DNA from 2 places in the Burkholderia ubonensis genome. Region 1 is predicted to be linked to the other one. Evidence: riboswitches for the same ligand, from Rfam matches in the RefSeq annotation. Region 1 holds a riboswitch; the other holds the start of a gene.
What was found. Region 1 has a riboswitch for manganese ahead of WJ35_RS20780 (sodium:calcium antiporter). Riboswitches for the same ligand answer to the same signal wherever they lie in the genome.

Region 1 (7,781 bases):
TACGCGGTCACTCGTCGTCCTGCTGCTCCTGCTGCGCCTGCACCTGCCGCTGCTGGATGAACTGCCGCACGTCGCTCATCGTCACGCGGCCGGTATGCTTGGCGTCGATCTCGTCGAAGTGCTTCGCGACGAAGCCGAGCCCGCTGCTCTGCGCCTGCGCCTTCGTCACCGCCGCGCCGTTGCTCAGCACCGTGTTGCCGCCGAGCCGCGCGTCGACGCGCTGCTGTGCCTGTTGCTGCAGCGTCGCGCCGGTCGAAGGCAACACCGGCGCCGCGCGCGTCGACGGAAAGAACGGGCCGTCGACGCCGTGCGCGCCGGGCGGCAGCTTCACCGGCGCGACCGCCTGCGGCGGCAGCGCATACGCACCGCTCGTCACGGCGCCGACGACGATCACCGCAGCCATACGTCGCATCAAATTGATTGGAGACATGATCACTCGCATTCGATGGATGAATAGAAGGTTCCTCGTTCGCAACGGGTCCGGCGCTTACGGCGCCGCGGCCACCGTGGTCGCGGCGCTCGCGCCCGGGGCGCTGCCGGTCGGCGTGCCGGCCGGGTTCTCGTCCGGCCACGGCGGCGGCAGCGTATGCAGCGTCAGCGCGGTCGGAATCCGCCGGCCCTGATAGAAGATCATCAGATCGCGCTTCATCTGCGGGCGCGCGACGTCGTCGAGATACGTCATGTGGCCGCCCTGGAAGAAATTCACCTGCAGCTTCGGATTCAAACCCTTCACCGTCTGCAGACGAGCGAGCTGCTTCTCGGTGTTGAAGAACGGCGTCGCCAGATCGTGCAGGCCGTTCTCCGCGAGCACCTGCAGCTTCGGGTTGAGCTGCAGCGCGCCGAGCAGATCGGGGATCGTGTCGGGCATCGGCTGGCCGTCGTGCGAGAAGTCCCACACCTGGATGATGTTGTCGTTCAGCGGCAGGTAGGTCGCGTTCGGCGCGGTATAGCCGAGGTAATCGGGCATCTGCGTCGCGAGCGCGTTCGTGAACGACTGCGAGATCAGGATGTCCGACGGATCGCCGTCGGTCTGCAAGCGCGGATCGGAATTCGGCAACGACACGCGTCCGTCGTAGCGGCCGATCGTCGTGCCGGGCAGCAGGCTCGTGCCGAACGGATTCGCGTTGAAGTAGCCGCGCAGCGCCTGCATCGTGAGGCTCGACGGGATCGACCACAGCTTGAGCGTCGCATCGCTCGGGAACACCGGTGTGCCGAGCGCATCCGGAATGCCGAGCTGGCTGAGCACCCACGACTGCGAATACCGCTGCAGCTGGTTGTAGATCAGCGTGGTGAACAGCTCCGTCTGCAACGCATACAGATACGGATTCACCGGCGCCGGCGACACCTGGTTGAAGTATTCGGCGACGGCCGCGTAGCCGGGCAGGTAACCGGCCACGGTATCGGTGTCGAGCAGCAGCCCTTCGGTCGACTGCGTGATCGCGACCGCTTCCACCGCATCGGCGAAGTAGTTGAGGATCGCCGACTGCAGCACGATGCCCGTCAGGTGCACGCCGGCCGATTCGAGCGCGAGCGCCAGCATGTCGGTGCGCGGCGTGCCGTACGACTCGCCGTACAGGTAGAGCGGCGACGCGCTGCGGCCGTTCACGTTCAGGTAGCGCTGGATGAAGTCGCGCATGATGTTGACGTCCGCGTCCGAGCTCCAGTACTTCTGGTTCGTGTTCGGCAACACGGCTTCGGACAGCCCGGTTCCGGGCGGATCGATGAACACCAGGTCGGTCGTGTCGATCAGGCTCTCCGCGTTGTCGACGAGCGGATAGTTCGGCCAGTTGCTGCCGAACAGCGGGTCGGGCGTCGCGACGCGCGTGGGCGCGAACGAGCCGAGCCGCAGCCAGATCGACGACGAGCCGGGCCCGCCGTTATAGACGAACGTGACGGGCCGCGGCTTGCCGTTCGTGCTGGGCGCGGTGTACGCGACGTACGACATCGACGCTTCCGCGTTGCCGTTCGCGTCCTGCGCGGTCAGGTGGCCGGTGGTCGTCGTGTAGTCGATCGTGGTGCCGCCGGACTTCCACTGGTAGTGCATCACGGCCGCCTTCTCCGCGACTTGCGCGGGCGCGAGGCCGTCGGTCGCGTTCATCGAATAGGCGACCGGGTCGACGTACGGCTGGTTCGCCGCCGGCGTCGCATCGCTGCTCGCCTGCTGCGCGGCGGCCTGCCGGCTCGCGGCCGCCTGCGCGAGGCTCGATGCGCCGACCGACGACGAATCGTCGCCGCCGCAGCCCGCCAGCACGAGCGTCGCGACGGTCAATGCGCCTAGCGCGGCCAGCCGGGCGCGGCGTATGGCGCGACTGCGGGTACTGCTGCTGTCTGGTTTCATCTCTGTCCTTTGTGTCGGGTTGGATACCGCTTCACACAGGCCGTCGTCGCCGGCAACGAACGCACAGGCGCACCCGCCACTCGCGTTGCACGGTCGGCAGACGGCGGTTGGGGATTGGACTTCTTCGAGAGACCGAATTCGCTACGGACACAGCACACTGCTGGCGGAGAATGATGCCGAGACGCCGCCCCCTTGCAGTTTTGAATACTTTTTTATTACGCGGTTTTACGACACCACAAAAATAGGCGGTGCTGCGCCGCGTTGTCAAAGATCATTCGGATATTAAAAAATCGCCGATGATGCAAACGGCCGTCAGTGTCCGGGATTTGAAAGACCGCGGCGCAGGCCCGCGTGGGCAGCGGCAGGAGAGCCGTTTCGTATTCGACGCGAGCGCCGTCACCCTTGTCGCACGGCGTTCTACGAAACGACGCATCGCGCGGCGAATGCTTTCAGATCGGCAAATCGTCTCTTTCGTTTTTATTATTTAAAACCGATTCGAATGGCGCGCTGATTTGAATCCGCGACCGCCCATAAAATACCGATTCAAATCGGTTTCAGGTTGGCGAGTGGAATTATTTACACGATGACGGAATCGCATCGCGAGCGACGCGGCATCGGCGACGCGGCTGAATGAACCGATATTCTCGTGAACCGTGGCGCATCGTATTGCGGATCGCCCGCGAATGACGCGGGCGACCCATGAAGCGGAGAAAATGGCGGCGATGTGCGGCGTCACCGCCGCCCACGCTCAGCGCGCGCGGCCCGGCAGCGCGATGTCGACCAGCACCGGATCGTGATCCGACGAGCGGTACGCGTCGGGCGCGTACCAGGTCCGTTGCTGCTCGGCGCTCTTGTACGCGAGCGTGTACTGCAGCGCGACCGGCTCGTCCGCGTTGATGTGCCACTCGTGCACGGCCTTCACGTGCGCCGCGAGCGGCAGCGACGCGAGCGCGTGATCGAGATAGCCCGCTTCGCCGTTGTAGACGTAGCTGTACGCATTCGCGCCGATCCAGCGCGACACGAGGTTCCGGTAGCCGCGCGACTCGAGCAGGCGGATCGGGTCTTCATGCGTGTAGCTGTTGAAATCGCCGATCAGCAGCACGCCCTGGCTCGACGCGCCGGTCGGCGTGCCGGCGAGCCAGTCGGCGAGCCTGGCCGCCGCGCGCGTGCGCGTCGCGTTCCAGCAGCCCTGGCCGTCGCCCTGGTCGAGATCGTCGCTCGTCGCGTCCGGGCAATTCTTCGATTTCAGATGATTGACCACGACCGTCAGCGCATGCTTGCCGCCGACGCGCCGGAACGTCTGCGCGAGCGGCTGGCGGTTCTTGTCGTCGATCGCGAGCGTCGCCGCGCGGCCGACCGGTTCGACCGTGCGGCTGTCGTAGATCAGCGCGACCGCGATCGCGTCGCCGCCGAGGCGCGCCGCGCCCGGATCGACCACGCGCCAGCGGCTGCCGAGCTTCGCCGCGAGCTGGCGCACCGCGCTCAGTTCGCCGTAGCCGTTGTTCTGGATCTCCATCAGGCCGATCACGTCGGCGTCGAGCGCCTTCAGCGCGCTGACGATCTTCGCGTCCTGGCGCACGAACTCCTGATAGGTTTTCGCGCCGCGGTTGGCCGGATCGTCGAAGCCGCCGCCGAGGCCGTTGCCGTTGAAATAATTGAGGACATTGAACGAAGCCACGCGCAGGTTCGCGTGCCGATCGCGCGCGGGCGCCGCGGTGCGCGGATTCGCGCGCGCGTCGAACGCCGGCGCGGCCGCGCCGGGCACCGGCTGCACGCGCCATGCGCCGTAGCGCATCTCGAGCACGCCTTCGACGCCGCGCACCGTGTAGCCGGCGCGCAGCGTGTTCGCGGCGGAAAGCCCGGGCGCCGGATACGGGACGCTCGCCGGGTTCTGCTTGTTCGAGCCGTCGTCGAGGACCAGCCGGTTGCGCGCGTTCGCGTCGATTTGCGACCGCGCCTGCGCGGGCGGCACGACGCTCGTCGGCGTGCGCAGGCGGCCGTTGCTGAGCAGCACGCTGCCGTAGCGGCCGAGCTCGTAGTTGTCGGTGACGGTCAGCGTCTGCGGCAGCCGCACGAGCATGCCTTCGTACGCGGCGAACGCGGTCGCGGCGTCGACCGGCAGCGTGAGCGTCGCCGGCGTGACCGTCTGGCCGTTCGCGCACACCGCGATGGCGCCCGACAGCGTGAGCTGCGTCTGCCCGTATTTCTCCTCGACCTTGCCGGTCACGTGGACGAGATCGCCGGCCGTCGCGCGCGCCTTCGGCGCATAGACGAACAGCCCCTCGGAGACGCCCGGCTGGTTGCGGCGCTGCGCATCGGCCTGCTGGACGAAGAAGCCGCCGAAGCCGTCGGCGCCGCCGAAATCGGCGGTGACGACCGCCTCGATCGAGACGTTCTGGCCGGCGAGCGGCGACGGCGCGCCCGGCCCCTGGATCTCGGCGATCGGCGTCGCGCTGCCGCCGCAAGTCGCGCTGACGGGCGCGGCGGTGGCGGCAACGACGGGCGCGGCGAGCGCGGGCAGCAGCAGGAGCGGCGCAAACAGGCGAAGTGTCGAGCGCATGACGGGAAACCCGGTTGTGAGGGTGCCGAAAGCTTAGCCGCGGTCGATGACAGTTGTTAGTAACCAAACGACAGATGGATGTAATGTGCGGCACGGCGCTTGCTCCGCGATACGGTACGCACGTTCGTCGGCAGCCGGCCCGCCGTGCAGGCCCGAATGCAGCCCCGAGCGCATGCCCGCACCAGCTTGCCGAAAGCATCGGGCTCGGCTAGACTGCCGTTCGTCTTTGGGGAGTAGCCTGCTTTCCGCTCTGGAAAGCGAACGCGTCAACATACTCGGCTTGCGGCCGTGGCGCGTTCGGCCGAATCGGCTTGGCGAGACCATCGACGCATCGCGCCGTTCCGGGTCGGACGTCGGCAGATGCGTCATGGTTCGTCAACGTCCGACCACGGAGCCCCCATGTCCTTCGTCCCTTTCCCGTCGCGCTTCGTCCGCTTCCGCCATCCCACTAACGCCAACCCGCGCGCGTGCGGAGGTGCCGCATGACGTTGATGCTCGTCGAACTGGCGTTCATGCTGATCGTCATCCTGATCGCCGCCGAACTCTTCACCAATGCGCTCGAACATCTCGGCGAACGCCTGAAGATCTCCGAAGGCGTGACGGGTTCGCTGTTCGCGGCCGTCGGCACCGCGCTGCCCGAGACGACGGTGCCGCTGCTCGCGCTGATCGGCGGCACGTCGAACGCCGCGGTGAACGAGGAAATCGGCGTCGGCGCGATTCTCGGCGCGCCGCTGATGCTCGCGACGCTCACCACCTTCCTGATGACGCTCGCCGTGATCCGCTCGCGCGGCGTGACCGGCACCATCGCACCCGAGCGCAGCGGCTTCGTGCGCGACCTGAACTACTTCATCGCCGCGTTCACGCTCGCGACGGTCGCGATGTTCGTCCCGCATCACGTCTGGGCGGTGCGCGCGATGCTCGGCGCGATGCTGGTCGGCATCTACGTGATGTACGTGGTGATGACGCTGCGCGCGTCGACGCAGCTCGTCGACGCCGGGCACGGCACCGAGGCGCCGCACACGATGTTCCTGTCGCGCACCGGGCTGCCGACCAATCTGGCGACCATCGCGCTGCAGCTCGCCGTCGGCGTCGCGCTGCTGGTCGGCGGCGCGAAGGGCTTCATTCACGGCGTCGACGGCGTGTCGCAACTGCTCGGCATCTCGCCGCTGCTGCTGTCGCTGATCATCGTGCCGATCGCGACCGAGCTGCCGGAGAAGGTCAACAGCGTGCTGTGGATTCGCCGCTCGAAGGACACGCTCGCGTTCGGCAACATCACCGGCGCGATGGTGTTCCAGGGCACGCTGCTGCCGGCGATCGGCATCATGCTGACGCCGTGGGAGCCGCGCGCCGAAGTGCTGACCGGCGTGGTCATCACGCTCGCGGCGGCAGTGTGGCTGCGCGTCAATGCGCGGGCGCGCGGGCTCGCGATCTGGGCGCTGCTCGCGAACGGCGCCGGCTACGCCGGCTATCTGTACGTGACGCTCACGCGTTGAATGCGCGCGGGCCTCGCCATTCACGCCGAGGCCCGCGCGTCGGTCAGGCGGCGTTCGCCAGCCCGTCGGCCTGCAGCACCTGCTGTACGGCCGCCCGCGCCCGCACACGCTCGTACCAGCTGCGCAGGTTCGCATGGCGGCTCAGGTCGATGTCCGCGTCGTACACCGAGCGCAGCCAGCCGGCCTTGCCCCAGCCGGTCAGCGCGAACAGATACGCATCGGCGATCGTGAAGGTGTCGCCCGTCAGATACGTGTGGCCGTCGAGCTGCCGGTCGATCCATGCAAAGCGGCTGTCGAGCTTCCGGCGCACCGGATCGACGTATTTGCCCGCCTGTACCGCGTACAGCAACGGAATGAACCCCTTGTGGATCTCCGTGCCGAGGAAGTTCAGCCATTCCATCAGCCGGTAGCGCGCGAGCGTTCCGTATGCCGGCGCGAGTCCGGCTTCGGGGCGCCGGTCGGCCAGATACTGCGCGATCACGGGGCCTTCGCGCAGCGTGGTGCCGTCGTCGAGCACGAGCAGCGGCACGTAGCCGAGTTCGTTCACGGCACGATAGTCGCGGCCATCGTCGAACCGATGCCGGCGCGCGTCCACCGTGACGATCTGCGCGTCGAATTGCGCTTCGCGCAGCACGATGCAGATCGCCTGCGAGCAGCTGCCGGGAGCGTGATAGAGCTTCATGCGTTTCCTTGTGTGAATGTTTCGTATCTCTCTCGATTCGCCGCGACGCGGGCGCTAATATCTCGCATCGGCGCGGCGCTGAGAAGAAGGCAGTCGTTTGTGCCGTAGTCACAAAAAAGTTACCGACGCAAAGTCATCAGCATGAAAACGAGTGCGACAGGATGTTCCGTGGAAGAATCGATGCGGCTGCTCGGCGGCCGCTGGCGGCTGCTGCTCGTGTCGTATCTGCTCGATGGGCCGAAGCGCTTCAGCGATCTGCGTCGCGACATGCCGGGCATCTCGCAGCGGATGCTGACGCTCGACCTGCGTGCGCTCGAAGACGCCGGCCTCGTGCGACGCACCGTGTATCCCGAAGTGCCGGTGCGGGTCGAGTACGATCTGAGCGCGGACGGCGACCGGCTGCGCCCCGTCGTCGAAACGATGCGCGAATTCGGGCTGTGGCTGAAGGCGCGACACGTGACGCCGGATTGACGCGCATGCGCCGCTGCAGCGGCTTCCCTACCTCGAGAGAAACATCATGGAACTACACGCCACGCTCGGCGCCGCGACGGCCGACGTCGACGACGACGAGAGCTTCGCGAACCTCTACTGCTTCGACGCGGAGCAGGACTACTGCTTCTCGCTGCTGCGATTCCCGGACGACACGACGATCGAGGTGATGGTGCGCGACCAGCTCACCGCGCGCGTGGACGATCTGTCCGTCCGCCT
Region 2 (7,781 bases), on a different replicon from region 1:
CCATCGGGCGCGAGACAGCCGGCGCGGCGCCGCTCCACCTGCGCGCTCGAACCCTCAACGCCTCCCGCGCCGATTCCCCGGCTCGCTCGCGCAACCCCTCTGCACGCGCGTTTCCGCCCGCGCCGCGCACCTCGGCGCCCTGCCCGTGCGCAGCCGGCCTATGATCGACATGATCGCCGTCTGATAGCCCGGATCACCGCGCCGCCATGTTGCCGGCGCGTCGCGGTGTTATCTTCCCGACTGGATGGCGATCTACGTGCGCGAGGCCGGGCGGTTTCGACCCCTGCGTAACGCGCGCCTGATCCGCAATGTCGACCGGATTCATCATGACAACGCAAACCATCCGCATCTGTCACCCTCATGGCGTCCGCGCCGCATTCGGCGGCGCACCTCGCCCGCCCCGCTCCGGGCCCGCCGGCCCGCGCCGCGCATCCTGCGCCGACCGTCCGGGAGCGCGCTGATGGAACCGTGGCTCGGCGATCTCCAGCACATGCTCGCGCACGGCGAAGCGGCCGTGCTCGTCACCGTCGCGCACACCGACGGCTCCGCGCCGCGCGAAGCCGGCACCAAGATGCTCGTGACGCGCGACACCGCGCGCCACACGATCGGCGGCGGCCATCTGGAATGGAAGGCAATCGAAATCGCGCGACACCTGCTGAAGGACGGCGCGCACGTGCCGCACGCACGCAAGCTCGAGCGGCTCGCGCTCGGCCCGAGCCTCGGCCAGTGCTGCGGCGGCGCGGTGGTGCTCGCGTTCGAGCGGCTCGACGTCGGCGATCTCGGCTGGATCATGTCGCTCGCGAAACGCGTCGCGGCCGGCGCCGCGACCGTGCGCAGCGTATCATTCGGCCCCTCGCCGGGCGCGCCGCTCCTGAGCGAGCCGGAGCCGGCCGCCGCGCGCGCCGACTGCCTGCTGTGGGAAACCGGCGGCGTCGCGCTGATGACCGAGACGATCGCGCCGCATGCGTTCCCGGTCGTGCTGTTCGGCGCCGGGCACGTGAGCGCCGCGCTCGTGAAAGTGCTCGCGACGCTGCCGTGCAGCCGTGCGCTGGGTCGACCGGCGCGACGCGGCGTTCCCGCCGTCCGACACGCTCGCCGGGATCGGCAACCTGACGATCGACGCGAGCGACACGCCGGACGACGCCGTCGACGCCGCGCCGCCGCAGAGCTACTTCGTCGTGATGACGCACGATCATGCGCGCGACTTCGCGCTGGCCGAGCGTATCCTGCGGCGCGGCGACTACGCGTACTTCGGGATGATCGGCTCGCACACGAAGCGCGTGCAGTTCGATCACCGGCTCGCGGCGATCGGCATCGATCCGGCGCAGATCGCGCGGATGCGCTGCCCGATCGGCGTCGAAGGCATCGTCGACAAGGCGCCCGAAGTGATCGCGATCTCGGTGGCCGCGCAGTTGCTGCAGGCCGTCGAAGCGCATGCGCCCGCGCAGGCCTCCCCTACTTTCTGACCGACCAAGAAAAACGCCATGACCCCGACATTCAAAGAGAAAATCGCCCGTGCGCCGAAAGCGGAGCTGCACATCCATATCGAAGGCTCGCTCGAGCCGGAGCTGATCTTCACGCTCGCGAAGCGCAACGACGTGAAGCTCGCGTACGACTCGATCGACGCGCTGCGCGCCGCATACGCGTTCACCGACCTGCAGTCGTTCCTCGACATCTACTACGCGGGCGCGAGCGTGCTGCTCACCGAGCAGGATTTCTACGACATGACGGCTGCGTACTGCGAACGCGCGCTCGCGGACAACGTCGTCCACACCGAGCTGTTCTTCGACCCGCAGACGCACACCGAGCGCGGCGTGCCGATCGAAACGGTCGTCGCGGGGATCGAGCGCGCGCTCGCCGACGCGGAGCAGCGCGGCCTGTCGAGCCGGCTGATCATGTGCTTCCTGCGCCATCTGTCCGAAGAGGATGCGCTCGCGACGTTCGACGCCGCGCTGCCGCTCTTCGAGCAGTACAAGCATCGCCTGATCGGCGTCGGCCTCGACTCGTCCGAGCGCGGCAACCCGCCGTCGAAGTTCGCGCGGGTGTTCGAGAAGGCGCGCGCGCTCGGCCTGAAGCTCGTCGCGCACGCGGGCGAGGAAGGCCCGCCCGCATATGTGCATGAAGCGCTCGACCTGCTGAAGGTCGACCGGATCGACCACGGCGTGCGCAGCATCGAGGATGCGGCGCTCGTCGAGCGTCTCGCCCGATCGCGAATGGCGCTCACCGTCTGCCCGCTGTCGAACCTGAAGCTGTGCGTGTTCGACGACATGGCGAAGCACACGCTGAAGGCGCTGCTCGACCAGGGCGTCGCGGTGACGATCAATTCCGACGATCCGGCCTACTTCGGCGGCTACGTCAACGACAACTATTTCGCGACCGTCGAAGGGCTGCGCCTGACGGACGCGGAAGTCCACACCGTGATCCGCAACGGCTTCGAGGCGTCGTTCGTCGACGCCGCGCAGCGCGACGCGCTGACCGCGCGCCTCGACGCGTACTGGCACGCCGCCTGACGATGCGGCCGACGAATGCGGACCGCCGCGGTCACGGCGACAGACCTTGAGGATGAGGAACGCTTTTCCGATTGATATCCGAGACGGCGCGGGCCGTCGCAACCCGCCCCGCGCCGCCGCTCGCACCACGCTGATCGTTTTTTCCACGCAGGACCATTCGTCATGACGCAAACCGCTTTCCGCGCCCGGCTGCTGACCTTCAGCGGCGACCCGGCGCAATCCGCCCAGGCCGTGCACTACGAGACCGACGGCCTTCTGATCGTCGACGACGGCAAGGTCGTCGCGGCCGGCCCGCACGCGCGGCTCGCCGCGACGCTGCCGCCCGACGCGCTCGTGCACGACCTGCGCGACAAGCTGATCGTGCCCGGCTTCATCGACACGCACATCCACTATCCGCAGACGGACATGATCGCATCGCCGGCGCCCGGCCTGCTGCCGTGGCTCGACAAGTACACGTTCCCGACCGAGCGGCAGTTCGGCGACGCCGACCATGCGCGCGAGGTCGCGGAATTCTTCGTCGACGAGCTGCTCGCGTGCGGCACGACGAGCGCGCTCGTCTACTGCACGGTGCACAAGCAGTCGGCGGACGCGCTGTTCACGGTGAGCGACGCGCGCGACCTGCGGATGATCGCGGGCAAGGTGCTGATGGACCGCAACTGCCCCGAATTCCTGCGCGATACCGCGCAATCGGGGTACGACGACAGCGCGGAGCTGATCGGCCGCTGGCACGGCCGCGGCCGCCAGATGTACGCGCTCACGCCGCGCTTCGCGCCGACGTCGACCGACGCGCAGCTCGAAGCGTGCGCCGAACTCGCGCGCCGCCATCCGGACGTGTTCGTGCAGAGCCACGTCGCCGAGAACGTCGACGAGGTGAAATGGGCGGCCGAGCTGTTCCCCGGCCACCGCAGCTACCTCGACATCTACGATCATTACGGGCTGCTGCGCCGCCGCGCGGTGTACGGCCACTGCATCCATCTCGACGACGAGGACCGCCGCCGGATGGCCGAGACGGGCACCGTGGTCGCGCACTGCCCGACGTCGAACTTCTTCCTCGGCAGCGGCCTGTTCGACTTCGACAAGGCGGGCGAATACGGCGTGCCGGTCGCGCTCGCGACCGACGTCGGCGGCGGCACGTCGTTCTCGATGCTGCAGACGATGAACGAGGCGCACAAGGTCGCGCGGCTGTCCGGGCATCACCTGAGCGCCACGCGGATGTTCTGGCTCGCGACCGCGGGCGCCGCGCAGGCGCTCGACCTCGCGGACACGGTCGGCACGCTCGCGCCGCGCACCGAGGCGGACTTCGTCGTGCTCGATCCGCAGGCGACGCCGCTGCTCGCGCGCCGCACGCAGCGCGCGGAATCGCTCGAGGAGCTGCTGTTCGCGTTCGCGCTGCTCGGCGACGACCGGGCCGTGTACCGTACTTACGCGGCCGGCCGCTGCGTGCACGAGCGCGGCACCGCGCGCCGCGCCGCCTGACCGAACGCCGGCGCGCGTCGCGCGATGCGGTGTCCGAACCGCTTTTGCGCGCGGCGCGCACCGTGCTAGAATCCGCTCCTCATTGGGGAGTAGCCGCTCCGCTCGATGTCCCGCGCCACCGGCGCGCATCGTGACGGAGGCGTCCGTCAACAGACTTGGCCGTTCGGCCATGGCGGGCGCAGCCACCGAAGGCCTGGCGAGACCGATGGTTCACAGTGCGCCGCATCAGGGCCCGGCGCGCCGTGGATCGTCGCTCGCACGCATAACGACAGGCCCGTGGAACCCCCCGTACGTGACCCAAGCCTTCCTGATCTCCACCGGCGCCGTCGCCCTCGCAGAAATCGGCGACAAGACGCAACTGCTTTCCCTCGTGCTCGCCGCGCGCTACCGCAAGCCCGTTCCGATCATTCTCGGCGTGCTGGTCGCGACGCTCGTCAACCACGGATTCGCGGGCGCGCTCGGCGAATGGCTCGGCGCGCTCGTCACGCCGTCGATCATGCGCTGGGCGCTCGCGTTCTCGTTCATCGGGATGGGGCTGTGGATCCTGGTGCCGGACAAGCTCGACGCCGACGAAGCCAACGCGAACCGCTCGCGGCTCGGCGTGTTCGGCGCGACCCTGGTCGCGTTCTTCCTCGCCGAAATGGGCGACAAGACCCAGATCGCGACCGTCGCGCTCGCCGCGCGCTTCCAGGATTACATCGGCGTCGTCGCCGGCACGACGTTCGGGATGATGCTCGCGAACGTGCCGGCGATCCTGCTCGGCGACCGCTTTGCGCACCGCCTGCCGACGAAGGTCGTGCACGGCATCGCGGCCGTGCTGTTCGTCGTGCTCGGCGTGCTCGCGCTGTTCGGCGTCGGGGCATGACCCGCGCGGCGCCGTGGCCGGCCGGCGGCCGCGACGCCACAACCGCCGCTACTTGACCGCCGCCGCGCCCGACGCCGGCGCGGCCGACACCGCGCGCTCGTTGGCCGCCGGCGCGGCCGGCCCGCCCTTCTTGTCGACCGGCAGCCGCACCGTCCTGACCGCGCCGTTGCCGAGCGGGAAATCGGCGAGCGCGCTGCGCGCGAGGAACGGCATCGCATACAGCAGCACCCCGTTGTCGCCGGTCGTGCGCGCGGTCACGTTATAGACTTCCTTGCCCGTCGCGCGCTCGGTGATGCGGATGCCGAGCGTGTAGTCGAACACCTGGTAAGTCTGGTTCACGTAGCCGGCCGGGAACGGCCCCCAGGGCCCCCACGGGCCCCACGGCCCGCGCCGCCAGTACGGCCCCGGGAACCAGGGGTCGTAATAGACCGGCGTCGGCACCGCCACCAGGTCGCTGCCGACGCCGTAGGTCAGCCCGACCAGGTAGCGGGCGCTCGCCTGCGGCACCTGGCGGAACGCATACGAGGACAGCTCGCCGGCAACGATCGGCTCGTAGGTCGACTGCTCGATGCTGTTCTTCTGCGCGTCGCTGCGCGTGAAGGCATAGGTGCGTGTCGCGTCGCTGCCGCTCCAGTCGGAGAAGGCCGTGACCTGCGTCGTCACGTAGCTGGTGCAGCCCGCCAGCAGCGCCACGCACAGCGCCGCCGCCCAACCCGCACCGCGAAAAATCCGTTCGCATCTCATGATCGTCCTCGTCAATCCGTCACCCGCCCGTCGCGTCGCGCGAAACGGTCGGGATGCCGATAATACGCGGACTGTCCGAAACGGTAAAAAGTTCGCACGGCACGCAAACTCAAGCCTTTGTACAATGGGCCGATTCGCCGGGCCCGCGCCGCGCGCCCGATCCCGATTCCACCGACCTCGACGACCATGTCCGACAACGCCTCCTCCACCGTGATCCGCCGCGCCGACTACACGCCGCCGGCGTTCCTCATCGATTCCGTCGCGCTCGAATTCGACCTCGCGCCGGCCCGCACGATCGTCAGGAACACGATGCGCGTGCGCCGCAATCCCGACGCCGCGCCCGCCCCGCACCTGGAGCTGATGGGCGAAGCGCTCGAATTCGTCGGCGCATCGCTCGACGGTGCGCCGCATGCGGCCGTGCGCGCGCACGAGCGCGGGCTGACCATCGAGAACGTGCCCGACGCGTTCGAGCTGACGCTCGACAGCGCCTGCGCACCCGACCAGAACACGACGCTGTCGGGCCTGTACGTGTCGAGCGGCAACTTCTTCACGCAGTGCGAGGCCGAGGGCTTCCGCCGCATCACCTATTTCCTGGACCGTCCCGACGTGATGGCGTCGTACACGGTGACGCTGCGCGCGGACAAGGCCGCGTACCCGGTGCTGCTGTCGAACGGCAACCTGGTCGATTCCGGCGAGTTGCCCGACGGCCGCCACTTCGCGAAGTGGGAAGACCCGTTCAGGAAGCCGAGCTACCTGTTCGCGCTCGTCGCGGGCAAGCTCGTCGCGATCGAGGAAAAGATCACGACCGGCTCCGGCAAAGAGAAGCTGCTGCAGGTGTGGGTCGAGCCGCAAGACCTCGACAAGACCCGTCACGCGATGGATTCGCTGATCCACTCGATCCGCTGGGACGAGCAGCGCTTCGGCCTCGAGCTCGATCTCGACCGCTTCATGATCGTCGCGGTCGGCGACTTCAACATGGGCGCGATGGAAAACAAGGGGCTCAACATCTTCAACACGAAGTACGTGCTGGCGAATCCCGAAACGGCGACCGACACCGATTTCGCGAACATCGAGTCGGTGGTCGGCCACGAGTATTTCCATAACTGGACCGGCAACCGCGTGACCTGCCGCGACTGGTTCCAGCTGAGCCTGAAGGAAGGCCTGACGGTGTTCCGCGACCAGGAATTCTCGGCCGACATGGCTGCGGGCGACGACGCGAACTCGGCGGCCCGCGCGGTCAAGCGCATCGAGGACGTGCGCGTGCTGCGCCAGCTGCAGTTCGCCGAGGACGCGGGCCCGATGGCGCATCCGGTGCGCCCGGAAAGCTACGTCGAGATCAACAACTTCTACACGATGACCGTCTACGAGAAAGGCTCGGAAGTCGTGCGGATGTACCAGACGCTGTTCGGCCGCGACGGCTTCCGCAAGGGGATGGACCTGTACTTCAAGCGCCACGACGGCCACGCGGTCACCTGCGACGATTTCCGCCACGCGATGGCGGACGCGAACGGCCGCGACCTCGCGCAGTTCGAGCGCTGGTACAGCCACGCCGGCACGCCGCGCGTGACGGTGAAGACCGCGTATGACGCGGCCGCGCGCCGCTACACGCTGACCCTCGCGCAGGGCTTCGGCGACGCATCGCCCGCCGCGCGCGAAACGCAGAAGGGTCCGCTCCTGATTCCGTTCGCGATCGGCCTGATCGGCCGCGACGGCCGCGACCTGCCGCTGCGCCTCGACGGCGAGACGGCCGCCGCCGGCACGACGCGCGTGCTCGAATTCACCGACGCCGAACAGACCTTCACGTTCGTCGACGTGCCGGACGAGCCGCTGCCGTCGCTGCTGCGCAACTTCTCCGCGCCGGTGATCGTCGAGTACGACTACAGCGACGACGACCTCGCGTTCCTGCTCGCGCACGACAGCGATCCGTTCAACCGCTGGGAAGCGGGCCAGCGCCTCGCGACCCGCGCGCTGCTGACGCTCGCCGCGTGCGCAGCCGCAAACGAGCCGCTCGCGCTCGGCGAGAATTTCGTCGCAGCGTTCCGCCGCGTGCTGACCGACGACGCGCTGTCGCCCGCGTTCCGCGAGCTCGCGCTGACGCTGCCGTCCGAAACCTACCTCGCCGACCAGATGGCCGAGTCCGATCCGGCCGCCGTGCATCGCGCGCGCCAGTTCGTGCGCCGCCAGCT

Region 2: linked by a shared signal. The riboswitch ahead of WJ35_RS07060 (TMEM165/GDT1 family protein) and the one ahead of WJ35_RS20780 (sodium:calcium antiporter) in region 1 are both predicted to bind manganese.

The regions. Positions count from the first base shown of each region.
Region 1 is NZ_CP013422.1:165,777-173,557, reverse strand. It holds gene WJ35_RS20795 (hypothetical protein) at 8-442, opposite strand; gene WJ35_RS20790 (S10 family serine carboxypeptidase-like protein) at 488-2,338, opposite strand; gene WJ35_RS20785 (ExeM/NucH family extracellular endonuclease) at 3,087-4,898, opposite strand; yybP-ykoY riboswitch at 5,115-5,250, shown strand; gene WJ35_RS20780 (sodium:calcium antiporter) at 5,381-6,391, shown strand; gene WJ35_RS20775 (glutathione S-transferase C-terminal domain-containing protein) at 6,435-7,073, opposite strand; gene WJ35_RS20770 (winged helix-turn-helix transcriptional regulator) at 7,215-7,544, shown strand; gene WJ35_RS20765 (hypothetical protein) at 7,591-7,781, shown strand, end outside.
Region 2 is NZ_CP013420.1:1,560,442-1,568,222, forward strand. It holds partial or broken gene xdhC (xanthine dehydrogenase accessory protein XdhC) at 461-1,466, shown strand; gene WJ35_RS07050 (adenosine deaminase) at 1,485-2,510, shown strand; gene guaD (guanine deaminase) at 2,673-3,986, shown strand; yybP-ykoY riboswitch at 4,059-4,197, shown strand; gene WJ35_RS07060 (TMEM165/GDT1 family protein) at 4,279-4,851, shown strand; gene WJ35_RS07065 (DUF4136 domain-containing protein) at 4,900-5,595, opposite strand; gene pepN (aminopeptidase N) at 5,782-7,781, shown strand, end outside.